4 regions of the Lysobacter sp. K5869 genome follow, and region 3 is predicted to be linked to each of the others. Evidence: riboswitches for the same ligand, from Rfam matches in the RefSeq annotation. Region 3 holds a riboswitch; each other region holds the start of a gene.

Region 1 (7,822 bases), 530 kb from region 3:
ATCTTCTTCGCCGGCCTGCTCGGCTTCGCGATGGTCAAGCTCGGCGACAAGGTCGCCGGCGTGCGCAAGCTGGTCGGCGAGGCCAGCGACCTGATGATCCAGGTCACCCGCTTCGTCCTGGAAGTCACGCCGATCGGCACCTTTGGCCTGATCGCCGCGCTGGTCGGCGCCTACGGCTTCGAGAAGCTGCTGCCGCTGGGCAATTTCGTGCTGGCGCTGTACGTGGCCTGCGCGTTCCACATCGTCGTGGTCTACAGCGCGCTGCTGCTGGCGCACGGCCTCAACCCGCTGAAGTTCTTCCGCGGCGCCGCGCCCGGCATGCAGGTGGCGTTCGTGAGCTCGTCGAGCTTCGCCGCGATGCCGGTGGCGATGCGCTCGATCACCCATAACCTCGGCGTCAACAAGGACTACGCGGCGTTCGCTTCGCCCTTGGGCGCGAGCATCAAGATGGACGGCTGCGGCGCGATCTATCCGGCGCTGTGCGCGGTGTTCATCGCGCAATACACCGGCACGCCGCTGACCGCCGACCAGTACTTCATCGTGCTGATCGCCTCGGTGCTCGGCAGCTTCGGCACCGCCGGCGTCCCCGGCACCGCGGTGATCATGGCCACCGTGGTGCTCAGCGCCGCCGGTTTGCCGCTGGAAACCATCGGCTACCTCTACGCCATCGACCGCGTGCTCGACATGATGCGCACGATGACCAACGTGACCGGGCAGATGCTGGTGCCGGTGCTGGTGGCGAAGGAGACCGGCTTGCTCGACCGCGAGGTGTACGAGGCGGCGCCGACCGACGTCGGGATCGAGGAAGGCAAGGCCTGAGCGCGCGCGGCCGATGCGATCGGCCGCTAGGCTCGGACTCTGGGCTTCTCGGAGCCCTGGGCGCCGCCGCGGCTCAGATCGCCGCGCCCACGGCGCCGCTCACACCCGCGAATACTTCCACGACACCATCCGCCCTTCGCGATACGGCATCACCCCGTGGAACGGCCGCGGGTCGCGGTCGAACACCAGCGGCAGGAATTCGCGGTCGCCTTCCCACATCGGCAATTCGTGCAGGCGGTCGATAGCGACCCACTCCAGCGTGCCTTCGGGATTGCTGGTGTAGGCCTCGCCCTCGAACGCGGTGACCACGAACACGAAGCCGAGCCAGTCCTCGCCGCGCTTGCCGAAGCCGGGCCAGCTGATGGTGCCGCGCAACTGCAGCTGAGTGCATTCGATCCCGGCTTCCTCGCGGATCTCGCGGCGCATGCCGGCCAGCACGTCCTCGTCGGGCTCGAGCTTGCCGCCCAGGCCGTTGTACTTGCCGAGCTGGTGGTCGTCGGGTCGGGCGTTGCGGTGGACCATCAGGACCTGACGGCCATCGGGCGAAATCACGTAGCCCAGGGTGGCTACGATCGGGGTGTACGGCATCGGGATCGGCACGGCGGGGAAGGCAGGCGCACAGTGTCGGCGATCGGCGCCGCAACGGCCAGCGGCGGCGATCTCCCCACGTGACTTCCGACCCGCACCGGCGGCCCCGGCTCGGGTTAGTCTGCGCGATGCTGCGCCCGCGTTTCGCCGGCGCGGTTCACCACGACAGGACAGGGAGCCCTCCATGCGCAAGCGTCACCTCTGCGTGCTGCTCGCCGGCCTGACCACGCTCGCCTCCGCTGCGTTCGCGACCGCGTCCGCCGCCGAGAGCGACCGTTGGCAGTTGCCGGTGGCGGTCAAGAAACTCGACAACGGACTGACCGTGGTCGTATCGCCCGATCACAGCTCGCCGACCGTCGGCGTCAGCGTGGTCTATCACGTCGGCATGCGGCTGGAGCCGAAGAACCGCACCGGCTTCGCCCATCTGTTCGAACACCTGATGTTCCAGGGCACCCCGACCGCGCGCAAGGGCGTGTTCGACAAGGTCATCAGCGGCGGCGGCGGCCGCAACAACGGCTCGACCCGCCCGGACTACACCAACTACATCGAAGTCGCGCCGGTGTCCGCGCTCGAGCGCATCCTGTGGTTGGAAGCCGACCGCATGAAGACCCTGGACTTCAACCCGACCACGCTGAAGAACCAACAGGACGTGGTCAAGGAAGAGATCCGGGTCAACGTGAAGAACAAGCCCTACGGCGGCTTCATGTGGATCGACATCGGCCAATACGCGTTCGAGAAGTGGGAGAACAACCACGACGGCTACGGCAGCTTCCAGGATCTGGAAAACGCCAGCCTCGCCGACGTGCAGTCGTTCCATCGCGATTACTACGGCCCCAACAACGCCGTGGTCGGCATCGCCGGCGACATCGAGCCGGCCGAGGCCTTCGCCCTGGCCGACAAGTACTTCGGCGCGGTCGCCGGCCGCCCGACGCCGCCGCCGCCGGATTACGCCGAAGGCCTGAACGCCGCCGAGAAGCGCATCGTCCAGACCGACGCGCTGGCGCAGGTGCCGGCGATCGCCGCCGGCTGGAAGATGCCCGCGCGCGGCAGCCGCGACCAGGCGCCGATGGCGGTGCTCGGCAGCGTGCTCGCCGGCGACGACGCCTCGCGCCTGTATCAGGCGCTGGTCAAGCAGCGCCAGATCGCGATCAACGTCGAGCCGCTGTACGGCCTGGGCGACGCCTGGAACTACAACGGCCCCACGCTCTACACCTTGTTCGCGCTGTACAAGCCCGACAGCAGCGCCGACGCGGTGCTGGCGGTGATCGACGAGGAAGTGGCGAAGATCGCCCAGAACGGCGTCGACGCGGCCACGCTCAAGCGGGTCAAGACCAAGATGCTGGCCGATTGGTACAACAGCCTCGACGCCTTCATCCAGCGCGCCGACACCCTGGCGCTGATGCAGACGCTGTGGGGCGACGCCAACGCGGTCAACAAGATTCCCGGGCTGATCGAAGGCGTGACCTCGGCCGATTTGCAGCGCGTGGCCAAGACCTATCTGACCCGCGCCAACCGCACCGTCATCGACCGCCGCCCGGCCGCGCTCGGCCCGGCGCCCGCCGCTGCCGCCGCGCCCGCCGCCGCGCCGGCGAAGAACTGAGGAGAGCGACGCCATGAGCCTGAAGAACAACCCTCTCGCGCTGTCGCTCGCGCTGATCTTGAGCCTGGGCGCCGGCGCCGCCGACGCCGCGTCGGTCGCGCTGCCCGAACGCCTGCCGCCGCTGGCCGCCGACAAGCCGCTGCCGGTGCCGCAGATCGCCCGCAAGACCCTCGCCAACGGTCTGGAAGTGTGGGTGGTGCCGCGCCAGGGCCTGCCGCGCGTCGACTACGTGTTGACCGTGCGCAACGCCGGCCACACCGCCGACCCGAGCGATGCGCCCGGCTTCGCCTCGCTCTACGCCGGCTTGCTGGTGGAAGGCACCGCCAAGCGCGACGCCAAGGCCGTGGCCGAGGCCGCGCAGGGCTACGGCGGCACCATCGGCGCCAGCGCGCTCAACGACGGCGTGGCCCTGAGCGGCGACGCGCTGGCCTCGCAGGCCGCGCCGATGCTGCAGCTGATCGCCGAAGTCGCGCAGACCCCGAGCTTCCCCGACGCCGAAGTGCAACTGGCCAAGACCAACGCGCTGCAGAGCCTGAAAGTCTCGCAGGCGCAGCCCGCGTACAAGGCCACGCGCGCGCTGTCGGCGGCGGTGTACGGCGATCATCCCTACGCCCGCACCCAGCTCACCGAAGCCTCGATCAACGCGGTCACCGCCGAGAAAGTCCGCGCCGAACACGCGCGCCGCTTCCGTCCCGACCGCGCGCTGCTGGTGATCGCCGGCCGCATCTCCGCCGAGCAGGGCTTCAAGCTCGCCGAAGCGGCGTTCGGCGGCTGGAAGGCCAGCGGCGAGCCGGTCGCCGACGCCGCGCCGGCGCGCACCAGCGCGCCCGTGCAGCGCATCTTCGTCCAGCGCGACGGCAGCGTGCAGTCGGCGGTGCGCCTGGGCCGTCCCGGCCTCGCCGCCACCAGCCCCGACTACGTGCCGGCGCAACTGGCCGGCATCGTTCTCGGCGGCGGCTTCAGCAGCCGCTTGATGCAGAACCTGCGCGAGGACAAGGGCTACACCTACGGCGCGCGCGGCGGCATCAGCGCGATGCGCGCCGGCGGCGCGGTGCAGGCCGCGGCCGACGTGCGCAACGAAGTCACCGGCGCCTCGCTGGGCGAATTCATCTACGAATTCGGCCGCCTCAACGACTACCCGGTGCCGGCGCAGGAACTCGAAGACACCAAGCGCTACGTCGCCGGCGGTTATCTGATCAACAACCAGCAGCAGGGCTCGGTCGCTTCCAGCCTCGCCACCAACTGGCTGATCGGTTTGCCGGCGGAATTCCTCGGCGAGTACGTGCCGAAGATCCGCGCGGTCGACGCCGCCCAGGTGCAGGCGATGGCGAAGAAGTACTACGCCGCCAAGGACCAGTCGATCATCGTGGTCGGCGACTACAAGGCGGTGGAATCGCAGCTCAAGGAGTTCGGCGAGTTCAAGCAGGAGAAGTGAGCCGGCGCGACGCGCCGTTTCGGCGAAAACCCCGGCCGCGGCCGGGGTTTTCGTTTGTGGGGCGGGCGGGCGTGAGCGAAGGACGTGCGCGATCCGCGGGCCGCTCGCGCATAATCCGCAGCGCCAGCCCACGGAGTTCGCCGATGTCCGCCAGCCTCACCGCCTCGCCCCCGCGCCTGCTCGCCTTCGCCGGCAGCCTGCGCTCGGGTTCCTACAACCGCCGCCTGATCCCGGTGCTGGCCGAGGGCGCGCGCGCCGCCGGCGCCGACGTCAGCCTGATCGAGCTGCGCGATTACTCGCTGCCGGTCTACGACGGCGACATCGAGGCCGAGGCCATGCCCGAGAACGCGCGCCGCCTGCAGGAACTGATGGCGCAGCACGACGGCCTGCTGATCTCCACGCCCGAGTACAACGGTTCGATGCCGGCGCTGGTCAAGAACACCCTCGACTGGATCTCGCGCCCGCTCCCGGACGGCCGCTCGGGCACCACGCTGTTCGCCGACAAGGTCGCCGGCATCGTCTCGGCCTCGCCGGGGCCGCTGGGCGGGCTGCGCTCGCTGCTGGTGCTGCGCGACGCGCTGGCCAAGCTCGGGCTGATCGTGGTGCCGCAGCAGGTCGCGGTCGGTCAGGCCGGCGACAAGCTGTACGATTACGGCGAACTCGCCGACGAACGCCAGCGCGAAGCCGTGCACCGCGTCGGCGCCGCCGTCGTCCGCCACCTGCGCGTTCAGGGAGCCCACGCATGAAAGGCCAGCAACGCGAATTGAACCTGCGTTTCCTCGCCCAGCCCACCGACGTCAACTACGGCGGCAAGGTCCACGGCGGCATGGTGATGAAGTGGATCGATCAGGCCGGCTACGCCGCCGCGGTCGGCTGGAGCGGCAAGTACAGCGTCACCGTCGCGGTCGGCGGCATCCGTTTCGTCGCGCCGATCCGGATCAGCGATCTGGTCACCGTGCACACCAAGCTGATCCACACCGGCACCAGCAGCATGCACTTCGCCGTCGACGTCAAGGCGCGCGACCCGGGCCTGGACGACGGCGAATCCGAAGAGCGCCTGTGCACGCATTGCGTGATCGTGTTCGTGGCGATGGACACCGTCGAAGGCAAGCCCACGCCGGTGCCGCCGTGGACGCCGGTCACCGAAGACGACAAGCGCCTGGCGGAGTACGCGCTCAAGATCATGGAATTGAGCAAGGGCATCGAGGCCACGGTCGAGCGCTACGTGCACGAAGGTTGAGCCCGGCGCGCGCCGAACCGGCCGAAGCCCCCTGTAGGAGCTGCGTAAGCTGCGACCGAGGGTGGCCGGTCGCGTAGTAAGCGCAGTGACGCGGTCGCGGCTCACGCCGCTCCTACAGTCAGATCGCGTAGCAGCCGGAGCCCCTGTAGGAGCTGCGCAAGCTGCGACCGCGGAGTGGCCGCTCGCGGCGCAACCTTCATTCCACCCGCGACCTCTCCATACCCCGCCGCCCGTCGCAACGCCGACCCCGCGCACGCACGCCTGTGCTAGATTGCGCCGGCTTTGCATCAGGTGCCGCACCGCCGTCCGGCGGCGCGGTTAAACGGGAAGCCGGTGCGCGCGCAGTTCGACTGCACGCCATTCCGGCGCTGCCCCTGCAACGGTAGGCGGGCGAAACCTCGGCATACAGCCACTGGAGAACTCTCTCCGGGAAGGCGCCGAGGCTGCCGGATCGCATCGACGGTCCGGCCCCCGCGAGCCCGGAGACCGGCCGATGCGTTCGCGGTGGACGTTGCGGAGGGCGGCGTCGCGCGCCGGTCGCTGCGTTTCGCGCCGTTCGTGCCCGACATCCTTTCCACGCGTCCATCCCATCCATCGATGCGCACAGGGCGTGCGCACAGCGAGGTCGGCGATGCGGCGTGTGCGTGCGGCGGTGAAAGCTTGGTGGAAACGGTGCGCGCTCGCGGCCGCGCTGACGGCGGTGTCGACGACATCCGCGCAAGCGGCGACGGTGCTCGGCGTGGTGTCCGAACGCGCGGCGCCGGAAACGGCCGAGGCGGCGCAAGCGGTGTTGGCCGCGCGCAGCGGCGACCGCATCGTGCTGCGCACGCCGCAGCAACTCGAAGCGCTGGACAAGGCGCAGCTGCAGCAACTCGTCGCCGGCAGCGACGCGGTGATCGCGGTAGCGCTGTTCGGCGAGCAAGGCGTGCGCCTGCGCGAAACCGCGCAACGCCTGCGCCGGCAAGGCCATGGCCCGCGCCGCCTGTACGCCTTCCACGGCGAAAGCGGCTTGGCCTACGCCAGCTACGACGAGCGCCGCGACCTGCGCGCGTTGACCCAGAACGAACTCGGCCAACTCACCGCCGATGCGCCGCCGCCGGCGCTGCTGGCGCGCGCCCGCGCCGACGCCTTCGCCAGCGAATGGCTGGACGTGCGCGCGCTGTGGCGCGAAGGCGGGCAGGACAACCTGCGCCGCGCGCTGCGCTTCCTGCTCGACGGCGGCGCGGTGCCGAAAGCGCAGCCGCAACCGGATCTGATCCTGCGCCAGAACGGCACGGTGGTGAACGCGCCGGCCGCCGACGCGCGGCCGCTGCTGGCCGTGCTCGACCTCAACAACGCCGACACCGTCGCCGGCGACGCGCTGTGCGCGCGGGCGCAGGCGCGCGGGCTGGCCTGCCTGGGCCTGTACGCGCGCTGGGGCGAGGCCTCGCTGGACGCGGTGCAGCGCTTGCCCGCCTTGCTCGGCGCGCAACCGCTGGCGGGCTTGGTCGTGCTGCAGGATTTCGTCGTCGGCGCCGCCGAAGGCCGCGACGCCGCCAGCACCGCGATCGCCAAGCTCGATGTGCCGGTGTTCAAGGCGATCCGCATGCTCGACCGCAGCGCGGCGCAGTGGCGCTTGTCCGGCGACGGCTTGCCGATCTCCAGCGTGCAGTACCGCGTGGCGATGTCGGAACTGCAAGGCAGCAGCCAGCCGATGGTGCTGGCCGCGGCCGGCCCGGCCCGCATCGACCCGCTCACCGGCGTGCGCCTGCAACGGCCGCAAGCGCTGGCGCCGGAGATCGACGCATTGGTCGAGCGCGCGCTGCGTTGGCGGCATCTGCGCGAGACGCCGCCGGCGCAGCGCAAGATCGCGCTGATCTACTACAACCACCCGCCGGGCCGGCAGAACATCGGCGCCGACAACCTCGACGTGCCGGCCTCGTTGCACGGCATCCTGCGCGCGATGCGCGCGCAGGGCTACGCCGTGGACGGGCTGCCGGAAACGCCCGACGCGCTGCTCGACGCGATGATGCGCGTCGGCGTCAACACGCCCGAAGACAACGGCGAACTGGCGGCGCTGGCGCAGCACGCGCAGACGATGTCGGGCGACGACTACCGGCGCTGGTTCGCGACCCTGCCCGAATCGGTGCGCGGCGAGGTG
Region 2 (7,822 bases), 2.4 Mb from region 3:
CGGCTATGAAGAGGGCGGTTATCTCACCGAGGCGGTGCGTCGCCGTCCTTACAGCGTGATCCTGCTCGACGAAGTCGAGAAGGCGCACCCGGACGTGTTCAACATCCTGCTGCAGGTGCTCGACGACGGCCGCCTCACCGACGGCCAGGGCCGCACCGTGGACTTCCGCAACACGGTGATCGTGATGACCTCGAACCTGGGTTCGCAGTTGATCCAGGAGTTCAGCCACGACGCCTCGCCGGACGCCTACACGCAGATGAAGACCGCGGTGATGGGCGTGGTGCAGACCCACTTCCGCCCGGAGTTCATCAACCGGCTCGACGACATCGTGGTGTTCCACCCGCTGGAGAAGAGCCAGATCCGCGAGATCGCCAAGATCCAGCTGCACGGTTTGGAGAAGCGTCTGCTCGAGCGCGGCCTGAAGCTGTCGCTGAGCGATTCGGCGCTGACCTTGATCGGCAACGTCGGCTTCGACCCGGTGTACGGCGCGCGGCCGCTCAAGCGCGCGGTGCAGCAGCAGATCGAGAATCCGCTGGCGCAGAAGATCCTCGGCGGCGAGTTCGTCAACGGCGATACGATCCAGGTCGAGGCCGAGGGTGGGCATTTGGTGTTCCGCAAGGTGTAAGCCGCGGCGGATTCCAGGCAAGCGAAAACGGCCCGCGATGCGGGCCGTTTTTGTGTGCGGGGGTAGGGTGGGGCGCGGTGGTTGCGGTGTCGCGGTCGCGAAAGGCTTCGGATCGCCCCTGGGCTACCTGTAGGAGCGGCGCAAGCCGCGACCGCGAACCACAAACCCCGGCGTCACTCTCCGCCAGCCACCGCCACCGCCACCTCCGGCGCCTTACGCGGCACGATCCCGAGCGCCTGTTCGATCTCGCCCGGATCGAACCGCAGCCCGCCCTTGAACACCGCATCGACCTTGCGGATGTCGCGCATGTCTTTGGTCGGATCGCCGTCGATCAAGACCAGGTCGGCGTACTTGCCCGGCGCGATGTAGCCGCGGTCCTTGTCCACGCCGAGCACCTGCGCCGGCGTCAGCGTCGCCAGCCGCAGCACTTCGGCGTTGGGGATGCCGGCGCGCGCGTAGGTTTCCAGTTCGGCGTGCAGCATGTAGCCGGACATCGCGTCGGTGCCCGGCAGGAGGGTGATGCCGGCGTCGTGCAACGACTTGAGCAGTTTGAGCATGCTCGGGAACGCCTGTCGGTAGGCCGCTTCCTGTCCGTGCGGCGGCTTCAGCGCGCCCCAGCTGAGGTTGCGCCGCGCCTGCGGCGGCAGCCGCTCGGCCACGCCGCGCAGGCCGGGCGGCGTCTTGTCGGCGGGGTCGCCGCCGAACAGATCCTCGGCCAGCGCCATGGTCGGATCGAGCACGGTGCGGTGACGCTTGAGGTAATCGATGAACTCGCGCACCTTCGGCGCCTCGGGCGGGTACTCGTGCGCGTGCTCGGCGACCGCGGTCAGCCGCTGCATGCTTTGGGTGTCCTTCACTTGCGGGTACATGAAGTTGAGTTCGACGTAGAGCAGGTGCTGCAACTCGTCGGCGCCGTCGTCGATGAACTGCCGCGCCGACATCGACGCCGGCACGTGGCCGCTGTAGCGCAGGCCGCGGGCGTGGGCGCGGTCGGCGATGACCGGCACCAGTTCGGGTTTGAGCGAGGAGTAGCTCTTGATCTGCATGTAGCCGCGGTCGGCGTAGAAATCCACCGCCTTGACCGCTTCGTCCGGCGTGGACACCAGCATCTTGGTTGGGCCGGCGTAGGGGCCGGGGCCGTCGATGAAGCCGGCCATCAGCACGCGCGGGCCGATCTCGCTGCCGGCGTCGAAGCGTTTGACGCGCTCCAGGAAGGTGTCGAAGTTGTTGGCGATGTCGCGCGCGCTGGTGACGCCGGCGGCGATGTCGAGCGCGCCGTCCTCGGTGGCGCTGTAGTGCTTGTGCACGTCCCACAGGCCGGGCATGAGGAAGCGGCCGCGCGCGTCGAGGGTTTGCGCGGTCGCCGGCGCGCGCATCTGCGCGTCGGGCGCGACGCGCACGATGCGTTCGTTCTCGATCAGCACGCTGGTGCCGGCGCTGACGCTGAGGTCGCGCGGATCGAACAGGCGCGCGTTGCGGATCAGCAGCGGGCCTCGCGGCGCGTGGGTGAGGCGCTTGGCGAAGTCGGCGCCCCATTGCGCGGCGGCGGTTTCCTGCAGCTCGGTCAGTTTCGGCGCGGCGTCCTCGAATTCGCGGTCGACGACGGAGAACCAGCCGGAGGCGAAGATCGTCGCCGCGGTTTCGCCGTCCTCGCGCAGCCAGACCATGCGCGGGGTGAAGTCCAGGCCTTCGATGCGGTACAGCCGCAGCGCGACCGGGCCGCGCTTGCCGGCGATCGGATACTCGCCGACCGCGGCGATGCTGGCCTCGCCGGCAGGCAGCAAGGCGAGCTTGTGTTGAGGCGCCTTGAGCAAGGCGCGCGCGAGCGCGCCGGTGGCCTCCGGCGCGGCCTGCAGCGGCAGGAAGAACGCGGGCGCGGCGAGCTCGCGTTCGCCGCGTTCGGCCGGGTTCTTCCACTGCGCCTTGGCGCCGTCGACGCGGTAGCTCTCCTCGAAGGGATTGAGCAGGTAGTCGTTGCCGCTGCCGCTGTATTCGCGCAGGGTGCCGTCGTCGTTGGCGCGCCAGCGGGTGGTGCTGCGGTCGCCGCGGCCGCGGTCGGTGTAGTGGTAATCGACTTGCACCGAGCCGTCGGCGGCGGTGGCGACTTTCTGTTCGCCGGCCGCACGGCCTTGCATGAACACGGCGTAGTCGCGGGTGCCGGGCGCGGCCTGGGCGGCGAGCGCGGCGGAGAGAGCGAGGGACAGCGACAGCAAGGCGATCGGGCGCATCGAAGGGCTCCGGGGTGGCGTGCTGACAGCGAGGGACGCGGTGGCGCTGGCGAGGTATAGCCGATCCTGGCGGCGCGGGAATGTGCCGCTAGTGGGAACTGTCATGCCGTCGATCCGCGAATCGCGCGGCGCGGATGCGAAAAGGCCCGGGACGATGCCCGGGCCTTCGCGCGCAGCGGGTTCAAACCGCGAAACGCATCACCATTTGTAGCCGACCTTCAAATACGCGAACGCGCCGTTGAAGCCGAACGGCGACGCGGTGTTGTACGGCAGGTAGTTGCGCGTGCCGCGCACCAGCTTGGATTCGTCGGGATACTCGTTGAGCACGTTGTCGCCGCCGACGGTGAAGTCCCACTGGTTCAGGCGATAGGTCGCGGCCAGATCCAGCGTCCACTTCGCGCTGAAGGTCTGGTCCTGGCGCGGATCGGTCGCATGCAGCTCGGTGAACTGGCCGTAGCGGGTGGCGGTGGCGTTGAAGTTCCAGTTGCCGGTCTTCCAGTCGCCGCTGAGGAAGAACTTGTCGCGCGGCGCGCCCTTGGTGATGCGGCCGATCTCGGTGCGGCCGATGCGCACCGCGGCCGGGTCGATCGCCGCCAGCCGCGGCGGGTTCGGCGCGATGTTCTCGATCTCGGTCTTGGAGTAGTTGTAGCCGGCGGTGGTGCTGAGCTTGCCGCTGCCGACGTCCCAGGCGTAGGTGGCGATCACGTCCACGCCCTGGGTCTTGGTATCGACCGCGTTGGTGAAGTAGCGGCCGCCGCCGATGCCCGGATAGCCGTTGGCCTGCAGGTAGTTGCGCACCGCGGTGCTGGTCAGGTTCTCCGACAGCAGAATGCGGTCGTCGACCTTGATGTGGTACGCGTCGACGGTGATGTACAAACCGTCGGCGGGCTGCAGCACCAGGCCGAGGCTGTAGTTGGTCGATTCCTCGGCCTTCAGCGGCTCCGAGCCCAGCGCCACCGCGGCCGGGTTGTCGACGCGGAAGGTGCCGATCTCATAAGGCACGCCGCTGATGAAGTTGGTGGCGATGGACTGGAAGTACTGCTGCTGCAGCGACGGCGCGCGGAAGCCGGTGGAGGCGGTGGCGCGCAGCGCGACCTTGTCGGTGAAGGCGTAGCGCGCCGACAGCTTGCCCGAGGTGGTGTCGCCGAAATCGCTGTAGCTCTCGTAGCGCGCGGCGAGGCCGGCGGAGAACTTCTCGGTCAGGTCGCCTTCCACGTCGAGGTAGAGCGAGTAGCTGTGGCGGTCGAACTCGCCGGCGTCGCTGGCGCGGAAGCCGGAGAACACCTGCGCGCCGGGAATGATCTGGCCGTTCGACGCGGGCACGCCGCCGTTGGCGTAGGACAGCGGCTCGCCGGCGCGCTGGCTGAATTCCTCGCCGCGCCACTCCGCGCCCCAGGCGAAAGTGATCGGGTACTTCCAGCCGAAATCCACCGGGCGGGTGAAGTCGAGATTCAACACGTGCTGGGTGACTTCCAGCGCGCCGGCGTAGAACTTGCGCGGCGAGCTCGGGCCGAGGCTGCGGTTGAGGGTGTTCTCGATGTCGAAGGTCAGGCCGTTGTGGCCGTAGTTGTAGCTCAGGTCGATCTGGGTGCCGCCGGCGGTTTCGCCGCGCAGGCCGAACACCGCGGCACGGTCCTTGCTGACGTTGTGGATCTGCGGCAGGAAACCGTTCGGATAGATCGACGGGATGTTGCGCGGGTCGGCGGCGAAGCGGAAATAGCCGTTGGACAGCACGTCGCGTTCGCTGTAGCTGCCGAAGGAATAGAAGGTCAGGTAATCGGCCGGCTTGTACTGGCCGTTGTAGGAGAACGCGCCCTGGTCGATTTCCGGATCGCCGTAGCGCTGTTCGACCACGCCCTGGTAAGGACGCGCGCGGTTGGTCTGGTCCTGATGCCCGCCTTGCGCGGCCAGCCGCAGCCAGCCGCGTTCGCCTTCCAGGCCGAGATCGCCGGAGAGCTGGTATTGCTCGCCATCGCCGGCGCTGTACTGGCCGTAGCGCGCGGCCACCGAGCCGCCTTTGCCGGCGCCCTTGAGCACGATGTTGACCACGCCGGCGATGGCGTCGGAGCCGTACTGCGCCGAGGCGCCGTCGCGCAGCACTTCCACGCGTTCGATCGCGGCGATGGGAATGGCGTTGAGATCGACCGGCGAAGAGCCGCGGCCCTGGCTGCCGTTGAGGTTGATCAGCGCGGTGGTGTGGCGGCGCTTGCCGTTGACCAGCACCAGCACCTGATCGGGAGCGAGGCCGCGCAGCTGCGCGGGGCGGACCGCGTCGGTGCCGTCGGTGATCGCCGGGCGCGGGAAGTTGAGCGAAGGCAGGGCGCGCGCCAGCGCGGTGGCGAGTTCGACCGTGCCGGTGGCTTCCAGGGTTTCGGGCGTGATGATGTCGATCGGCGCGGTGGATTCGGCGACGGTGCGGTCGCTGACGCGGGTGCCGGTGACGATGACTTGATCGAGGGTCTTGGCGTCGGCTTGCGGCGCGGGCTGCTGGGCCAGCGCGGCGGGCGCGGCCAGGGCGATCAGCAGACCGAGGGCGAGGGGATGGCGGGTGCGGAGGCGGTGCGTGCGGCTGGCGTGCATGAAGACTCCTGCAAGGGGACTGACAGCGATGTCATTCGGGTTTAACACGGTCATAACAACCGGGTCAATGAAGCGGCCAGAAACCGGCTAACGCAAGTAATCAAAAGGTGGTAGCCGCCTCGTTTTCGGCCCTGGGGCGGGAGGCGGGAGAGCGGCGAGGGGGAGGGCGGGCGAAAAAATCCGCCGGACCCGCGACGCTGCACGGGCCGGCGGCCGGAAAATGGGGGTATCGCCCGCAAAGGGCCGACAGGCAGACGGCCCGGACGCGAGCATGGCGGGGCGTGACGCCGGGCTGGAATCAGACGAGTCTGAAATCGCATCGCAGGGCGCGCGATCCGTGCGCTGCGTCGGCTCATCAGGCTCCCGGCCGCGCCGCGCGCTGGCGTCGGCGCGGCCAGCGGCTGCTAAGATGCCCGCGCTCAAGGTGATCGCCGGCACAGTCCGGCGATTGAAACGGGAATCCGGTCGCGCCGCTGGCCAGTTCGTCCAGAACGGTCCGCGCGCTCAAGCCGGAGCTGCCCCCGCAACGGTAGGCGAGTAGACGCACCGCAACGGCCACTGTGCTCAGGCATGGGAAGGCGCGGTACGGGAACCCCGGACAAGGACGCTCCACCGGTTCCGCTCGCAAGCCCGGAGACCGGCCCGGAGCGCGAACCGACCGGCGGTGGGCCTGGTTGCGGACGATCGCGCCCGCGCGCATTGCTCCGAGCCGTTTCTCCGCCGGTCCCGACCCTTGTCGGCCGCGCGGGTGAGGCGCGGCCCGGAGACCCGTACGCAATGCCGCACTTCGCTTCCCTCCCGCTTTCCCCGCGCCCGCTCGTTTCGCGCTCGCTCGCGTCGGCCTTGTCCGTCGCCTTGCTCGGCGCCGCCGCCGGCGCGCAGGCCGCGCCCGCGGTCGATCTCGATCAAGTGGTGGTGACCGCCACCCGCACCGCGCAGACCCAGGACGCGACCCTGGCCGCGATCACCGTGATCGACCGCGCCGACATCGAACGCCTGCAGCCGGCGTCGCTGCCGGACTTGCTGCGCGGCACCCCGGGCGCGTCGTTGGCCAACAACGGCGGGCCGGGCAAGAGCACCTCGCTGTTCCTGCGCGGCACCGAGTCCGACCACACCCTGGTGCTGGTGGACGGCATCAAGCTCGGCTCGGCCACCAGCGGCGGCGCGTCGCTGCAGGACATTCCGGTCGACCAGATCGAACGCGTGGAGATCGTGCGCGGCCCGTTCTCCAGCCTCTACGGTTCCGAAGCCATCGGCGGCGTGATCCAGATCTTCACCCGCCGCCCGCAAGGCCCGTTCGTGCCGAGCTTCAGCGTCGGCATCGGCAGCCACCAGACGCATCGCGCCTCCGCGGGCGTCGCCGGCAAGGGCGAGCGCGGCTGGTACTCGATCAACGCCGCGCACGAAGACACCGACGGCATCAACGCCTGCCGCGGCAAGCCCAATCCGCGCGGCGCCGGCTGCTTCACCCACTCGCCCGATCGCGACGGTTATCGCAACACCTCGCTGACGATGCAGGGCGGCTACCGCTTCAACGAGCAGTGGGACGGCGAGGCGCGCGCGTTCCGCGCCGAGGGCTACAACGAGTACGACGGCAGCCAGAACAATCAGGCCGACATCGTCCAGCAAGTGATCGGCGCCAAGCTGCGCTATCGCCCGAGCGAGCGCCTCGCGCTGAGCCTCAACGCCGGCGAAAGCCGGGATCAGAGCGAACAGTACAAGGACGGCAAATACTCCAGCACCTTCGACACGCGCCGCCAGCTCGGTTCCTTGCAGGGCGACCTCGGCCTCGGCGGCGGCTTGCTGACCCTGGGCTTCGACTGGCAGCGCGACGAAGTGGACAGCAGCACCGCGTACCAGCGCGATTCGCGCGTGCTGCGCGGCGCGTTCGGTCAGTACCAGCGCGAGTTCGGCGCGCACGCGCTGCAAGCCAGCGTGCGCCGCGACGACGACAGCCAGTTCGGCGGCAAGACCACCGGCAGCGTGTTGTGGGGCTGGAATCTCAGCGACGCGCTGCGCCTGACCGCGAGCTACGGCACCGCGTTCAAGGCGCCGACTTTCAACGAGCTGTATTACCCGGGCTACGGCAATCCCGACGTGGGACCGGAGACCTCGCGCAGCTTCGAGCTGGGCTTGCGCGGCACCTTCGGCGAAGGCGGCCGGCAGGTGTGGTCGCTCAACGCGTACCAGACCCGGATCGACGATCTGATCGCCTACGACGCCTCCATCGGCCTGCCCAACAACGTCGACCGCGCGCGCATCCGCGGCCTGGAAGCGACGCTGGACACGCGCCTGCTCGGCTGGGACCTGCGCGCCAGCGCGACCTGGCTGGATCCGCGCAACGACAGCCGCGGCGCTTATCGCGACAACATCCTGCCGCGGCGCGCGC
Region 3 (7,822 bases):
CCAGTTCGCCTTCGGCCGCGGCGTCGCCGGCCAGCGCGCCGGCGATCAGGTGCAGCTCTTCGATCTTTTGTTTCGCGTAGGCCATCCACTGCTTGAGCGGGCCGGGCAGCTTGCGTTCGAGTTCGATATCGGTCGGCACGTGCAAGAGCGAACACGACGGCGCCAGCCAGCGCGCGCGGTCGCCGGCGCGGCGGGCGAGGCTCAGCGCGGCGTCGAGGTCGGCGCGCCAGATGTTGCGGCCGTCGACCACGCCCAGGCTCAGCGCGCGGTCGTCGGGCAGTTGCGGCAACACCGCTTCGAGTTGCTGCGGCGCGCGCACCAGATCCAGATGCAGCGCCTGCACCGGCAACTGCGCGGCCCACGCGGCGTTGTCGCCGAGCGCGCCGAAGTAGGTGGCGAGCAAGCGTTGCGGCGAATCGGCCTGGGCGAGGGCGTCGAAGGCGCGGCGGTACGCGGCGCGGTCGGTATCGTCGAGATCGAGCGCCAGCGCCGGTTCGTCGATCTGCACCCAACTCGCGCCCGCGGCTTTGAGCTGGGCCAGCAACTCGGCGTAGGCCGGCAGCAGCGCGTCGAGCAGTTCGCGCGGATCGCCGCCGTCGCTGCGCTTGCCGAGCTTGAGCAGGGTGACCGGGCCGAGCAGCACCGGCCGCGCGTCGAGACCGAGCGCGCGCGCCTGCGCCAGTTCGGCCAACGGCTTGTCGGCGCGCAGGGCGAAGCGTTGCTTGGGCTCGAACTGCGGGACCAGATAGTGGTAGTTGGTGTCGAACCACTTGGTCATTTCCAGCGCGCGCAGATCGCGGCGGCCGTCCTGCAGGCCGCGGGCGAGGGCGAAGTAGCCGGTGAGCGGATCCTCCTCGAACGCGGCGCGGTGCGAGGCCGGGATGGCGTCGAACAGCAGCGCCGTGTCGAGCACGTGGTCGTAGAGCGAGAAATCGTTGCACGGCACGCTGTCGGCGCCGGCGGCGGCCGACAGGCGCCAATGGCGCTCGCGCAGCGCGGCGGCGGCGGCTTGCAGCGCGGCCGCGTCGCTGTCGCCGTTCCAGAACGATTCCAGGGCTTGCTTGAGCTCGCGCCGCGCGCCGATGCGCGGGAAGCCGAGAGTGGTGACGCTGATCATGATGAATACCTGCGATGCGTGGGCATGACGCAGGGCAACGAAGGAGACCACGGCCGCGCCGGCCCGCGCGCGTTCGCGCCGGGCCCGACGAATTCCAGTGGCTTCGACCTCCGCCCCCGCGGGCGAGCCGGCCCGCCGCGGACGTCGCGCGGGCGCGACGGCGTGGCGGGGCCGGAGTCGGACGGAAGGCGGACCTTCCGGTCGCGGCAGGTCTTCGGGCTCGGGACTTTGGAGCTAGGAGGTGGCGGATAGGAGTTAGGAGATAGCAAAAGCTCTGGCTCTCGCTATCTCCCAACTCCTAAACGCTATCTCCTAGCTCCATGCCTACAGGGTCGCTTCCCAAGCCCAACCGCGCCCAGTGCCAAGACCCGTTCGTTTCCCATACCGCTGCGGGGCAGCTCCGGATTCGCACCGGATTCCCTCTGGCCGGCCGCGGCGCGAACCGTGGCCGGCGTGTCCCATCGCTTTATCTGCATGAAGCGATGTTCACCGAGACGAGGCCAAGGTACGCAGCGGGCAGGGCGAAGTCAAATGACGAAAACGGCGGTGGGCGCGGTCGCGTCGTCGGGTGCGGCGAGGCTGGGGCGCCGCGTCCGGAGCGTGCGCCGCGCGGGGTGGGCGGCCGATACGTTCGGCCCGGATCGCCGCGATCGGCGCGCTTTTGCCGCACCTGTCGGCTGCGCCGAACCCCGGGTTTCCCTCGGCCGGGGTTCATCCGCCCCCGCCCAAGATGAAGGCGCGCCCGCTTCCGCGCGCGCGCCTCGTTGAGCTTGGCCCAGGCTACGGCTAACGTTTGCGACAGCGCAGCGCGCGGCGCGGGCCAGGACGGTCCCGCGCGATTCCGACTCCGGTGGCTCGACACATGTTTCCGCAACGCTCCCCGTTCCCCGCCCGCGGGTTCCTGCTCGCTTCGCTGGCGTTGCTGTGCGCGCTGGCCTTGGCCGCGTGCGGCAAGAGCGAGCCGGCGCAAACCGCGGCGCCGGTGACCCTGGGCAGCCAGAACGACACCCCCAAGCCCGCGCCGGCGGCGGTCAGCGAGGAGGACATCCTCAAGGGCACCTACTGGCCGCCGGCCAAGCTCGACGGCGGCGTCGCCCGGATCAGCTGCGAATACGACTACCCGCGCTTCGGCGACGGCGACAAGCTCGCCTCGCTGGATTTCTTCAGCCTGGTCGACGCGATGTCGCCGTGCCAGCAGCGCGGCGTGGTGCGGGTGCGCTACCAAGGCAAGATCGGCACCGGCTTCACCGCGCTGGCGCAGCGGGTGGCGGCGATGGCCGCGCGCATGGAGATCCCGACCCGCATCCTCGACATCGATTCCAGCGGCGGCCACGTCGAAGAGGCGCTGCGCGCCGGCGACACCATCGCCGAGTCGGGCTGGGCGATCTGGGTGCGCGAGGAGTCGGTCTGCCACAGCGCTTGCGTGCTGGTGCTGGCGGCCGGCGACACCCGTTCGATCGAGGGCAAGGTCGGCATCCACCGGCTGATGCGCGACCGCTCCACCGCCACCTCGCGCGCCGAACTCAGCCGCGAGCTGCGCCAGATCAACCAGCAGGTGCGCGATTACCTGGAGCGCAACGGCGTCGCCACCGCGGTCTCGGACCTGATGATGACCGTGGCCAACCGCGACCTGCGCATCCTCACCCCGGACGAACTCAAGCAATACGGCTTGGACGGCACCAACGCCGCCCAGGACGACCTCGACCGCATCCGCCTGGCGCGCAAGTGCGGCGACGATTTCGTCCGCCGCCGCGAGTCGTTCCGCCGCGCCTTCGACGAGCAGTGCATGGGCACCGGCAAGAGCTTCGAGTCGATGCCCGAGTGCGCCGAGCAATTGCAGGCGAAGTTCGGTTTCCCCGACAAGACCTGCCCGGGCGACAGCCCGGCGGATCTGTACGCGCGCGATCTGCCGCCGCCGTTGCTGGAGGAAACCGCGGTGGGCGAGGACGGCAAGCCCATCGAGGGCAAGCTCGCCGACGCCAAGAGCGGCGATAAGCCGGCCAAGGCCGACAAGCCCGAGAAGTCGGCGAAGTAAGCGCTTCGCCGCCGCCCGCATGCGTGCGTGCGGCTCGCGGCGCCGTCGCGCGCAGGAGCGTACGGCTCGCGGCGCCGCCGCCCGCACCCATCCGCGGCCGCCGCCGACTTGCGGCCCCCGCGCGCCTGCCGGACAATCGCGGCCCAACCAGCCAGAGCGCCCGCGGGGCTCCAGCCAACGACGTTTTCGCGGGTCCGTGCGTTCCACCGGACCCGCTCCGCAGGAGCTGTACGCATGTCCGTTTCGCCTCTCCGGCTGGCGCCGGCGCGTCTCGCGCTGGCCCTGGCTCCGCTGTGCTTCGCGCCGCTCGCCGCGGCCGCCGACGCGGCTTCCACCGCCGCTGCCGACGCCGCGCCGCCGGTGCACGAGCTCGACCAAATCCAGGTGCACGGCGCGGCCGCGCCGAAGTTCGGCGCCCAGCGCAGCGTCAGCGCGACCAAGACCGACACGCCGCTGCTGGAAACCCCGCAAGCGGTGACCGTGCTGCCGCGCGCGCTGATCGACGCCCAGGGCGGACGCTCGCTCAACGAGATGCTGGCGCTGGTGCCCGGCGTCTCGCTCAACAACGGCGACGGCCAGCGCGATCAGGTCTTCATCCGCGGCTTCAGCGCGCTGGCCGATCAATACCTCGACGGCGTGCGCGACGATGCGATGTACTTCCGCGATCTCGCCAATGTCGAGCGCATCGAAGTGCTCAAAGGCCCGGCGGCGATGCTGTTCGGCCGCGGCTCGTCCGGCGGCCTGGTCAACCGCATCAGCAAGCAGCCGCTGGACACCGCGCAGGCCTCGCTGCGCCTGTACGCCGACAGCGAAGGCGGCCGTCGCGGCGAATTCGACGCCACCGGCGCGCTCGGCCCGGGCGCCGGCCGCATTGTCGCCGCGCTGGAGGATTCCGACACCTTCCGCGATCAGGGCTTCATCGAGCGCTGGCTGATCGCGCCGTCGTACCGCTTCGACCTCGGCGGCGGCCAGTTGCTGCTGCAAGCCAGCGCGCAGCGCGACGAACGCGTCACCGACTTCGGCATCCCGAGCCTGTTCGGCCGGCCGGTCGACGTGCCGATCGATACCTACTACGGCTCGGCCGACGCGCGCCGCGACGATTACAGCCGCGCCCGCGTCAACGTGTTCAACGCGGTCTACAGCAAGTCGCTGGCGCCGCAGTGGGAACTGCGCGCGACCCTGCGCGGCACCGATTACGAACTGCGCCGCCGCAACACCCTGATCACCGGCAATCCTTTCCTCAGCAACGGCCGCTGGCTGTCCGCGCGCCGCCACGCCGGCAACGACCGCGACCAGCGCGCGTGGTTCGCGCAGACCGACGTGACGTACGAAGGCGGCCGCCACCGCGTGCTGATCGGCGGCGAATACAGCTACGAGCGCAAGGATCAGGCCAGCTACGGCGGCCGCGCGACCAACATCGACCTGCTCGCGCCGGTGCTCGACCGCCCGGTGTTCAACCCGCGCGCCGAAGCGGCCGCGCGCAGCCGGCTGCGCAACGCGGCGGTGTACGTGCAGGATCAGATCGCGTTGAACGAGCAGTGGAAAGCGGTGCTGGGCGTGCGCTACGACGATTACCGCCAGCAGACCCGCGACCGCCTCAACGCCAACGCGCCGCGGCTGGACCGCAGCGACCGCGAATGGAGCCCGCGCCTGGGCCTGATCTGGATGCCGGCGCCGCAGCATTCGCTGTACGCGAGCTGGGGCGAATCGTTCCAGCCTTCGGCCGAGAGCCTGCCGCTGAGCACGGTCAACGTCGACCTGAGCCCGGAAACCACGGCCAATCGCGAGCTCGGCTACAAGTTCGCCCGCGCCGACGGTTTGCTGAGCTTCGACGCGGCGGTGTTCGAAAGCGAACGCGAACACATCAAGACCACCGACCCGCTCGACCCGCGCCGGCAGATCGGCGTCGGCACCCAGCGCACGCGCGGCGCCGAGGTGGGGCTGGCGGCTTCGCTGCTGGATCAGCGTTTGGATCTTTATGCGGGGTACGCGTACCTCGACGGGCGCATCACCAAGTCCAACAACGCCGCCGGCGGCGTGCCGTTCCAGGGCAAGGTCTCGCCGCTGACGCCGCGCCACAGCGCGTCGCTGTACGCCGAGTACGCGCTCGGCGGCGGCTTCAGCGTCGGCGCGCTGGCGCAGCACGTGTCGTTGCAGTACGCCGCGCCGACCAACCTCAGTGCGCTGCCGGCGTTCACGCGTTTCGATTTCAACGCGCGTTACCGCAGCGGGCCGTGGGATTGGCGTTTGCGCCTGGAGAACGCGTTCGATAAGCGGTATTTCGCGTCGGCGCACGGGTCGGTGGATGGGTTCAACGCGCCGGGCGCGCCGCGGACGGTGAGTTTGACCGTGGATTACCGGTTCTTCTGAGGCCGCGTCGTTGCTGCCCTTCGTGGCCTGAGGCTGCGTCTTGAGGCTGTGTCCTGAGGCCGCGTCTTGAGGTCGTGTCCTGAGGCCGTGCCTTGAGGTCGTGCCATGAGGGGCGCCTTGCAGGTCGCGCAGCTCATGCCCCGAACGCCCGGCATCCCCCAACCCCGTCATTCCGGCGAAAGCCGGAATCCATTTTGCCGTTGCTCTTGCGTCGGCGGAAAAGCTGGACGGCAAAATCAAAATGGATTCCGGCTTTCGCCGGAATGACGGGGTTAGGGAGGCCGGTGGCGGCTGGGAGGGTGCGGCGAATCAGCCGCCGCGCCGTTCCGCGCCGGCATTCGCCTCTACGCAGACCTCACCAATCCCGCCGCACCTGCGCGCCGCCAAACATCGCGCCGACGATCCCGGGCAAGGCCAGGAAATCGTGCGGAAACCCCAACGCGATGGCGCTGGCTTGTTCCAACCGCTCGATCTGCGCCGTGCCGAGTTCGATCTCCAACGCGCCCAGGTTCTGCAGCAACTGCGCTTCGGTGCGCGCCCCGATCACCGGCACGATCGCGCCCGGCCGCTGCAGCGTCCACGCCAGCGCGACCTGCGCCGCCGGCCGGTCGAGTTCGCGCGCGATCTCGACCACGACCTCGGCAATGTCCAGCGCCCGCTCGGTCAAGGCGCCGTTGCCGATGGCGACCGCGCGCCGGCCTTGCGCCGTGGCGGGATCCAAGTCGGCGCGCGAGTACTTGCCGGTCAACACGCCCGAGGCCAGCGGCGACCACGCGCTCACGCCGAGGCCGAGCTCGCGCGCCATCGGCAACAGTTCGCGCTCGCTCTCGCGCTGGGCGAGGCTGTATTCGGTCTGCAGCGCCACCAGCGGCGACCAGCCGCGCAACTCGGCCAGGGTCTGCATGCGCGCGGCCTGCCACGCGGGCAGGTCGGACACGCCGGCATAGAGCACCTTGCCGGCGCGGACCAGATCGTCGAAGCCGCGCATCACTTCCTCGACCGGCGTGGTCGCGTCCCAGGCGTGCAGATACAGCAAGTCGATGTAGTCGGTATCGAGCCGGCGCAGGCTGTCCTCGACCGAGCGGCGCAGGTTCTTGCGGTGATTGCCGCCGGCGTTGGGATCGCCCGGGTCGGTGCACAGCGAGAACTTGGTCGCGATCACCAACCGATCGCGGCGGCCTTGGGCGAAGCGGCCGAGCAGGGTTTCCGAGCTGCCGCCGGTGTAGAAATTGGCGGTGTCGAAGTAATTGCCGCCGCGTTCGAGGTAGGCGTCGAACACGTGCCGCGCTTGGGTTTCGTCGCTGCCCCAGCCCCAATCGTCGCCAAAGGTCATGGTGCCCAGGCAGATCGGGCTGATGCGCAGGCCGGAGCGGCCGAGGGTGCGGTAGTGGTCCAGTGGCATCGCGCGGTATCCGTTGTGGAGGTGCGGCGACTCTAGGAATCGCCCGCGCTCCGGAATATCCGCAGCTTGCGCCGGCGCGTCGTCGCGCCGGATCGCTGTGTTGCATCGGTGGCCGCGTCGGCGCGCGGCGCGCGCTCAGACGCCCGGCAGCGCCGGTACCGCGGTGGGTTTGCCCTCGACATCGAGCGCGATCATGGTGAAGCGCCCGCGCGTGGCCAACTGCGATTCGCCGGTGAGCAAGTCCTCGCGGATCATCTCCACCTCGACCTGCATCGAGGTGCGGCCGGTTTCGACCACGCGCGCGATCAGTTCCACCAACGCGCCCTTGGGCACCGGCAGGTGGAAATCGATCTGCTCCGAGCGCGCGGTGACCACGGTGCGGCGCGCATAGCGCGAGGCGGCGATGAAGGCGGCCTTGTCCATCCACGCCAGCGCCTGGCCGCCGAACAGCGTGCCCAGGTGGTTGGTGTGGTCGGGGAAGACGATCTCGGTCATGCGGGCTTCGGTCATGGCGGAGGTGTCTGTGTTGGGGGATGAGATGAGGTCGAACATTCCGGAGCGCGTGCTCCCTCTCCCATTTGCGAGAGAGGGTCGGGGTGAGGGAAAGCAGGTTGCGAAAATGCGGGGCCGGAGCGTGTGCCCTCACCCCAAACCCTCCCCCGCAAGCGGGAGAGGGGCTTAGCTGGGAAGAGGGGCTCGGAGCGTCAGAACGCTTCGTCGAACGCCACTTCGCCCTGCACGCCGACCTGATACGCCGACACGCGCCGCTCGAAGAAGTTGGTCACTTCCTGCACGTCCTGCAGGTCCATGAACGCGAACGGATTGGTCGCGCCGAAGTGCTTGGGCATGCCGAGCTGGACCATGCGCTGGTCGGCGCAATACTCCAGGTACTGGCGCA
Region 4 (7,822 bases), 290 kb from region 3:
GCCGAACTGCTCGTTGTCGTCGCGGCGCACGCTGGCCTCGAACGACTGGTTGCCGAAGCGGCCCTGGTACTGGACGAAGCCGGCCTTGTTGTCGCGCGCGCTTTCGTCGTAAACGGTGTCGCTGCGCACTTCGTCGCGCAGCCAATCGAAGCCCGCGGTCAACACGTGGCCTTCGACGAGGTTGAAGTCGGCCTGCAAGGTAGCGCTGTCGCGGTTGGTGCTGAAATACCCCATCGGCACCGCGCCGAGGAAATTATCCGAGCTGTCGACGTTGCGCCCGCCGCTGAGCTGCACGTGCACGCGCTCGCTCGGACGCCAATCGACCTTGCCGCCGACCACTTGCTGCACGGTCTCCGAGTAATTGACGAAGCTACCGTCGTAATCGTTCTGGCCTTCCGCGCGCAGCGCCTGACCTTCCACGCTCCACTGCTCGTTGATCTCGACGCCGCCGCGCAGCGACAGCGCGTGGCTCTCGTAACCGTCGCGATCGGGTTCGTCGGTGAAGCAACCGGCGAACACCGGGAAACCGGCGCCGCGGCAGGCGTTGATGCCCTGGGTCTTGCGGAAGCTGTAGTCGGCGCCGAACCAGCCGCGGCCGCTGCGGCCGCCGAAGCCGGTGCCGAACTCGACCGTGCCGTTGCTGCCGCCGCCGGCGTGCACGCGCGGGGCGAAGCCCTGGCGCTCGCGGCGGGTGAACACCTGGATCACGCCGCCGATGGCGTCGGCGCCGTACAGGCTCGAACGCGGGCCGCGCACGATCTCGATGCGGTCGATCAGCTCCAGCGGCAGATCCTGCAGCGAGGCCAGGCCCGAGGTCGGCGAACCGATGCGGATGCCGTCGACCAGCACCAGCACATGGTCGGATTCGCTGCCGCGCAGGAACAGCGTGGTCAGCTTGCCGGCGCCGCCCTGGTTGGAAATGGTGATGCCGGCGCGGCCGCGCAGCAGGTCGTTGAGGTCGCGCGCCTGGCTGCGCTCGATGTCGGCGCGGTCGAGCACGTCGACCGGAGTCAGCAAGTCGTTGACGCTGACCGCGGTGCGGTTGGCGGTGACCACGACTTGATCGAGATCGGTGGCCTCGCCGGCGGGCGCGGCGACGGCGGCGGCCGGCAGCGCGAAGGCGATGGCGAGGGACAGCAAGGTGAAACGACGCATAAGACACTCCTGCGCGCGCGATCCTGCGCGCGACGTACGGCGAAGGGCGGCAGCGGGGGAGAGCGAACGCGAGCGAGGCCGGCGCGAAGGCGCGGCGACCGCCGCGATGCCCTCCGCATCGCAACCTGTGGGGGCTTCGGGGCCGGTCTCCGGACTCGCGGGCCGAACCGGCGGACCGGTTCCGGCGCGGCGCCTTCCCATGCCGATGGCGCGAAGGCCGGTGGCACAGTGGCGATGCCGCGCGTTGGGCGCGCTTACCGTTGCGGGGGCAGTGCCGGACTGGCCGCGGCGGGATCGTCGATCCGCGCCGCCGGACGTCACCGGCTTCCCGTTTCAACCCGGCGGCCTGGCCGCGGGGTCACCTCGAAGCGGGGCGCAGTGTACGCGAAGTGGGGCGGGGCTGCCCGGCGGGCGGCGCTCGCTCGAATCCCCGTGCCGCGGGCGGGAGCGGGGCTTCTGAATCTGCGGGTGGCCGGGCTGCGGGCTCCATCTCCGTGAGCGGGGAGTGGGCTCGAGGGTTTTCCCGGACAGCCGGGTGGCGCGGGCGTCGTCGGCGTTGGTCCTTCCCGTCGGCGGGGTGCCGCCGCGGGCTCCACCTTCCATGAGAGGAATGGGTTTAAGGATTTCCCGGACAGCCGGGTGACGCGGGCGTCGCCGGCGCTCGTCCTTCCCGTCGGTGGGTTGCCGCCGCGGGCTCCATCTTCCATGAGGGGAGTGGGCTTAAGGATTTCCCGGGCAGCCGGGTGATGCGGGCGTCGTCGGCGCTTGTCCTTCCCGTCGGTGGGAGGGGCGCTTCAGAACGCCGGGCGTCGTGGATTTGCGCGAACGTCTCGCGCTTCGTCCCTCTCCCGCTGGCGGGAGAAGGGTTCCAAAGATCGTCCCGCCCCTGCCGAGAGCAGGGAGCCGGACCAGGGCCGCTCAATCGCGCCCGTCGTCTTCGTCGCGGCCGCCGTGATGATCGTCGCCGCCGTCGCGATCGCGCTCGCCGCCGTCGCGTTCTTCGTCGTGATCGCGCGGCTCTTCGCGACCGCCGCCGAAGCCGCCGAAGCCTTCGTCGTGCCGATCCTCGTTATGCACCGTGGTCCGCACCGGCGCGGCCGCCGGCTTGTTGCGCGGCGCCGGCAGCAGCGCGGTGGCGGCGTCGGCGGCCAGGATCAGCTCCTGCCGGCGCTCGTCCGGAATCTCCTGCCAATGGCAGTCCAGCAGCGCGCCTTCGATCGCGTAAAGCAGGTTCAAGGTCGGCTTGAAGCCCGCGCGCTTGACCCGCATGAACGCCTCGACCGTGCCGATCGCGGCGATGTCCTCGTGCGTGCGCAGCCCCACCTGGCGCAGCCACGCCGCGCTCTTGGGGCCGATGTTGCGCAGCTTCGCTCCGCTCATGCCAACGACTCCACATAGACCCGCGCCAAGGCTTCCAGGCCGGCCTGATCGTCGGCGTCGAAACGGTCCGGCACCGGGCTGTCCAGGTCGAACACGCCGATCAGTTCCTCGCCGCGCGTCAGCGGCACCACCACTTCCGAACGCGAGGCCGCATCGCAGGCGATGTGGCCCGGAAAGTCGTGCACGTCGGCCACGCGCTGGGTTGCGCGGCTGGACGCGGCCGCGCCGCACACGCCCTTGTCGAGCGGAATGCGCACGCACGCCGGCAGGCCCTGGAACGGGCCGACCACCAGCTCGGCGCCGTCGAAGAAATAGAACCCGACCCAGTTGAGCTGCGGCAGGGCCTGATTGACCAAGGCCGACAGATTGGCGGCGTTGGCGACGCGGTCGCGCTCGCCGTCGAGCAAGGCGCGCGCCTGCTCGACCAATTGGGCGTATTGCTCGGACTTTCCGCCCGAAAGTGTGGAGGCAGTAAACATCTTCGGAGTGTAACAGCGGCGTCCGCTGCGACTACCATGCCCGCTGGGCGGCGCCGGAGAAAGCGCGAGATCAGTCACAGGCGCCCGCCCGCCTTCCGACCAGCGCGCACGCGCGCCGCGCCGGCCTCCGCCGCGCCGGCGCGCGGCCGCTCCAGCCGCGAGAACCCGCATGACCCCAACGCACCGGCTTTCCGGCCTGTTCGTCACCGGCACCGACACCGGGATCGGCAAGTCCGTCGCCAGCGCCGCCCTGCTGCACGCCCTGCGCGCCGGCGGCGCGCGCGCGGTCGGCATGAAGCCGGTCGCCAGCGGCTGCGAGCCCGGACCGGACGGCTGGCGCAACGAAGACGCGCTGCTGCTGCAGGCCGCCAGCGAACCGCGGCCGCGCTATGAAGACGTCAATCCCTACGCGTTGCCGCAACCGCTGGCGCCGGAAATCGCCGCCGCCGAAGCGGGCGTAGAGATTGCGCTCGCACCGATCCTGGCCGCGCACGCGCGTCTGGCCGCGCAGGCGGACACGGTCGTGGTCGAAGGCGTCGGCGGCTGGGCCGCGCCGGTCAGCGCGCAGCTCGATCAGATCGATCTGGTGCGCGCGCTGAAACTGCCGGTGGTGCTGGTGGTGGGCCTGCGCCTGGGCGCGATCAACCACGCCCGTTTGAGCGCGCGCGCGATCCAGGCCGACGGCGTCGAACTGATCGGTTGGATCGCCAATGGCATCGACCCGCACATGGCGCGCGCGGACGAGAATTTCGAAATCCTGCGCCGGCGCTTGCCGGTGCCGTGCTGGGGACGCTTGCCGTTCGCGGCGCAGCCGGATCCGGCGGTGTTGGCGGCGGCGTTGCGCCCGGTCTACTGAAACCGCGCTTGCCGGCAAGCGGGAAACCGCAACGAAGCGACTGTAGGAGCGGCGTGAGCCGCGACCAACCGAAGCGACGCCCCGAAAGCGCCATAGCCGAAGCCCGGCTCCCACGCCCTGCCCGCGAACGCCACCGCTTGCGTCCCCCGAGGCCCGCGCCGCTCTTACACGCAGCAACCGAACCCGCAACGAAGCGACTGTAGGAGCGGCGCAAGCCGCGACCGCGCAGCATCCGTTCGCGCCGCCACTCTCGTCGTAGCCGTGTTGTCGCGGTCGCGGCTCACGCCGCTCCTACCGGGAGGCTTCGAAACCCCGCAGGCGTCCACCCCGCCGTTCCCCAAACACGAAAAAACCCGGCAGCTCGCGCTGCCGGGTTCTTTCCTCGCATCGGGCCGCCGGGAGAGAGACGGCGGCCGCGACGCCTTACTTGGCGGCGGTGGCGGCCGGAGCGGCAGCCTTCGCAGCGGCCTTGGTGGCCTTCTCGACGTTGGCCTGGGTGGCCTTGGCGGCGGTCTCGACCTGCGACTTGGCCAGCTCGGCGATGGCTTCGTTGGTCTTCAGCGTGCGGCCGAAGGCTTCCTGGCCGGTGCTGACGGCGCGCTCGACGTTCTCGCGGGCAACCTGCACGCCCTTCGGGAACAGGGTCTTGAGGGCGTCGAAGTCGCGGGCCTCGGCGGCTTCGCCGAAGAACGCGAAGGTGGCGTTGACGCGGTCCTCGATCGCGGCGATCTGCAGGCCGAACACGGCCTCGGCGTTGTCGAGGGCCAGGCGGTTGACCTGAGCGGCCGTGTCCGCGAACTGGCGCGTGGCGGCGGCGAACTGTTCGTTGAACTGCTGGTACATGGCTGAGCTCCTGAGAGTGGTCCAGACGAGTGGGGGCTGGATGGTGCGTTGCAGCATAGGCCGGTCTTTGTTGCGGCGCAACATGACGCCGACGAGCGGTGCTGAATCGTTCAGAAAGCCTGCCCGGTCAGTCAGTTACGGGGTTGCAAGCTGAATAGGCAAAGCGTGACCGGGTGGGGGTTCTTGCGCACGCGCGCACGGCCGCGACCCCGCGAGGCTGCGGGGCCTGGATGTCGGAACGGTGGCGCGCACATGACCCGTCCCGGAAACGGGGCGGCGGGCCGGTCGCGTCGCAAAGGCCGGCGCGAGAGGCGCCGGCGCGGGAGTTACTGGCCGCGGTAGCGGCTGCCGGCGGTGCAGGTCTCGTGCACCACGATCTCGCTCAGCAGCGGCAGCGCCGGCTTGAGCTGTTCCCAGATCCATACCGCCAACCGCTCGCTGGTCGGGTTGTCCAGGCCGTCGATGTCGTTGAGGTAGTGGTGGTCGAGCCGGTCGTAGATCGGCTGGAACGCCTTCTTGACGTCGGCGTAGTCCATCAGCCAGCCGCTGTGCTCGCCGATTTCGCCGCGCAGATGCACTTCGATGCGGAACGAATGGCCGTGCAGGCGCGCACACTTGTGGCCTTCCGGCACGTTCGGCAGCCGGTGCGCGGCTTCCAGGGTGAAGACCTTGAAGATATCGATGGCGGGCATGGCGGCGGTGCTGCTGCGGGTGCGGAGCCGGCGGCGCCGGCGCGTGGAGACAATGATCGCGCAGCCGGGGCGAGGGCGCGAACCCGGCGGCGAAACGCTGCGGGCGGCGGAATGCGACGGCGCGGATCCGAGGAACGGATACGAAAAAGCCCGCTGCGCTGGCGGGCCCGGACGGTGTTGCGGCGCGTTGTCTTATTGGTGGCTATGGGTGGACTCGAACCACCGACCCCAGCATTATGAGTGCTGTGCTCTAACCGGCTGAGCTACATAGCCACGGTGAGCCGCGCATTCTTCATGTCCGCGCCGGTCTTGTCAATCCTTTGCCCGCGTTTTGCCCGGCTTGTCCTCTGGCCGACCCCGTGGCAGAGTCGGAGACAGTGAAATTCGGAGTCCGCATCGTGATCGATCCGGACGGCTACAGACCCAATGTAGGCATCGTGTTGATGCATCCGGACGGCCGCCTGTTCTGGGCGCGCCGGGTGCATCGCGACGGCTGGCAGTTCCCGCAGGGCGGGATGAACTCGGACGAGACCCCGCTCGAGGCGATGTACCGCGAGCTGCGCGAAGAGACCGGCCTGCACCCCCATCACGTCGAAGTCCTCGGCGCCACCCCCGGCTGGCTGCGTTACCGGCTACCGCGGCGGGCGGTGCGGCGCAACGACCGGCTGGTCTGCATCGGCCAGAAACAGGTCTGGTTCCTGCTGCGGCTGACCGGCGAGGAGTCGGACTTGTGCCTGGACGCCACCGAGAAGCCCGAGTTCGATCACTGGCGCTGGGTGGATTTCTGGTACCCGATCGAGCACGTGGTGATGTTCAAGCGCGGCGTCTACGCCAGCGCCCTGCGCCATCTGGCTCCGTTCGCCCAGCACGTGGCCGGCGCCCTGGCGGTGCCGACGCCGTGCCCGGTGCCCGATCCGCGCCGCGAGGCCGGGCTGGGCGGTCGCCAGCACCAGCGGCCGCGCGCGCGCAGCGGCGGCGGGCATTCGGCCTGCGGCGGCGGGTCCGAGCCGGGCGTCTGAGGCGGCCTCCGGACGGATGCCGACCCGGCTGGGCGACGGCCGTGGCGGATTGGGCTGCCGTTAATTGACAATCATTCTCATTCGTGGCGGAATGGTCTCCGCAGCCAGCCGGCTGCCTACCGAAGACCAGCGCCCGTGTACGTCTGCATCTGCAACGGAGTCACCGATCGCGATATCCGCCAGGCCGCCGAGGCCGGTTGCCGCAGCGTGCCGGAGCTGACCATGCGCACCGGCGCCGGCGCCAATTGCGGCAGCTGCCTGGAACTGGCCGGCGCTTTGCTGGAGCAGGCGCGCAACGTGCGCGAACTGCCGCTGTCGGTGTTGCCGCAAGCGGCCTGACGCACTTCTCGCCGGCTTCGGCCGCGCGCTTCGAGTTCGATCAACAACGGCCGCCGTGAGCGGCCGTTTTCGCGTGCGCATGCGAGCGATTCGCGAGTCCCGTTGCGCACGATTCGCGTTTCGTCACGGCCCGCGCGAAAGGGCTACAGTGCCGCCCATCGCAACCGGAGGCCGGCCATGAAGGGCGATCCCAAAGTCATCGAATTTCTCAACAAGGCGCTCTTCAACGAGCTGACCGCGATCAACCAGTACTTCCTGCACGCCAAGATGCTGAAGAACTGGGGGCTCAAGGAACTCGCCGAGCACGAGTACCACGAGTCCATCGACGAGATGAAGCACGCCGACAAGCTGTCGGACCGCATCCTCTTCCTCGACGGCCTGCCGAACTTCCAGGCGCTGGGCAAGCTGCGCATCGGCGAGAACCCGCGCGAACTGCTGGAGTGCGATCTGGCCTTGGAGCTGGACGCGATCCCGCTGCTGCGCGAAGCGATCAAGCATTGCGAAAGCGTCGGCGATTACGTCAGCCGGCAGCTGTTCGCCGACATCCTGGATTCGGAAGAAGAGCACGTCGATTGGATCGAAACCCAGCTGGCGCTGATCGGGCGCCTGGGCGAGCAGAATTATCTGCTGACCAAGATCGAAGGCGACGAGTAAGCGCGCGGGAGCTTCGCGCTCCCTCGCCGCGGCGCGATCCACGAGCCAGCCGACGCCAGCCAGACGGATCGATGCGCCGCAGCCGCGTTGAGCGGCGAAGTCTCCAGCCAGCCGCGGCGATGCGCATCGTCGAGCCAGCCAGACGAAATCCGAGCCGCCGGCCACGTGCCGGCGGCTTTTTTTGTGGCCGCTCGAAACGTTGCGGCGATCGCTTTCTGTAGGAGCGACGCGAGTCGCGACCGCGGCAGCGCAACTACGGCGAACGTTGCGGCGCGAGTGGAAGCTTCGCGGTCGCGGCTCGCGCCGCTCCTACAGGGGCTTCGGCCAGAGTGTTTGAGATGGGGCGTATCGTTGCTTCTGAAAAACGATTCAACCCGTTCGCCGCGCAACGGCCTTTGCTGCCTG

The links. Region 3 has a riboswitch for cobalamin ahead of metE (5-methyltetrahydropteroyltriglutamate--homocysteine S-methyltransferase). Riboswitches for the same ligand answer to the same signal wherever they lie in the genome.
Positions count from the first base shown of each region.
Region 1: another riboswitch for cobalamin. It lies ahead of J5226_RS22435 (cobaltochelatase subunit CobN); the one in region 3 lies ahead of metE (5-methyltetrahydropteroyltriglutamate--homocysteine S-methyltransferase).
Region 2: another riboswitch for cobalamin. It lies ahead of btuB (TonB-dependent vitamin B12 receptor); the one in region 3 lies ahead of metE (5-methyltetrahydropteroyltriglutamate--homocysteine S-methyltransferase).
Region 4: another riboswitch for cobalamin. It lies ahead of btuB (TonB-dependent vitamin B12 receptor); the one in region 3 lies ahead of metE (5-methyltetrahydropteroyltriglutamate--homocysteine S-methyltransferase).

Region 1 covers NZ_CP072597.1:5,284,202-5,292,023, reverse strand. Annotated here, with positions in the region: gene J5226_RS22465 (dicarboxylate/amino acid:cation symporter) at 1-819, shown strand, start outside; gene J5226_RS22460 (8-oxo-dGTP diphosphatase) at 919-1,407, opposite strand; gene J5226_RS22455 (pitrilysin family protein) at 1,592-3,007, shown strand; gene J5226_RS22450 (pitrilysin family protein) at 3,021-4,442, shown strand; gene J5226_RS22445 (NAD(P)H-dependent oxidoreductase) at 4,586-5,188, shown strand; gene J5226_RS22440 (hotdog domain-containing protein) at 5,185-5,682, shown strand; cobalamin riboswitch at 5,955-6,192, shown strand; gene J5226_RS22435 (cobaltochelatase subunit CobN) at 6,383-7,822, shown strand, end outside.
Region 2 covers NZ_CP072597.1:2,279,680-2,287,501, forward strand. Annotated here, with positions in the region: gene clpB (ATP-dependent chaperone ClpB) at 1-625, shown strand, start outside; gene J5226_RS09835 (amidohydrolase family protein) at 799-2,853, opposite strand; gene J5226_RS09840 (TonB-dependent receptor) at 3,052-5,433, opposite strand; cobalamin riboswitch at 5,839-6,094, shown strand; gene btuB (TonB-dependent vitamin B12 receptor) at 6,211-7,822, shown strand, end outside.
Region 3 covers NZ_CP072597.1:5,816,723-5,824,544, reverse strand. Annotated here, with positions in the region: gene metE (5-methyltetrahydropteroyltriglutamate--homocysteine S-methyltransferase) at 1-1,117, opposite strand, end outside; cobalamin riboswitch at 1,305-1,579, opposite strand; gene J5226_RS24695 (hypothetical protein) at 1,980-3,152, shown strand; gene J5226_RS24690 (TonB-dependent siderophore receptor) at 3,387-5,522, shown strand; gene J5226_RS24685 (aldo/keto reductase) at 5,878-6,924, opposite strand; gene J5226_RS24680 (acyl-CoA thioesterase) at 7,060-7,434, opposite strand; gene J5226_RS24675 (ribonucleotide-diphosphate reductase subunit beta) at 7,629-7,822, opposite strand, start outside.
Region 4 covers NZ_CP072597.1:139,997-147,818, reverse strand. Annotated here, with positions in the region: gene btuB (TonB-dependent vitamin B12 receptor) at 1-1,155, opposite strand, end outside; cobalamin riboswitch at 1,278-1,536, opposite strand; gene J5226_RS00620 (TfoX/Sxy family protein) at 2,074-2,535, opposite strand; gene J5226_RS00615 (GAF domain-containing protein) at 2,532-3,014, opposite strand; gene bioD (dethiobiotin synthase) at 3,184-3,870, shown strand; gene J5226_RS00605 (phasin family protein) at 4,294-4,713, opposite strand; gene queD (6-carboxytetrahydropterin synthase QueD) at 5,040-5,396, opposite strand; tRNA gene J5226_RS00595 (tRNA-Met) at 5,602-5,678, opposite strand; partial or broken gene J5226_RS00590 (RNA pyrophosphohydrolase) at 5,804-6,283, shown strand; gene J5226_RS00585 ((2Fe-2S)-binding protein) at 6,560-6,763, shown strand; gene bfr (bacterioferritin) at 6,941-7,417, shown strand.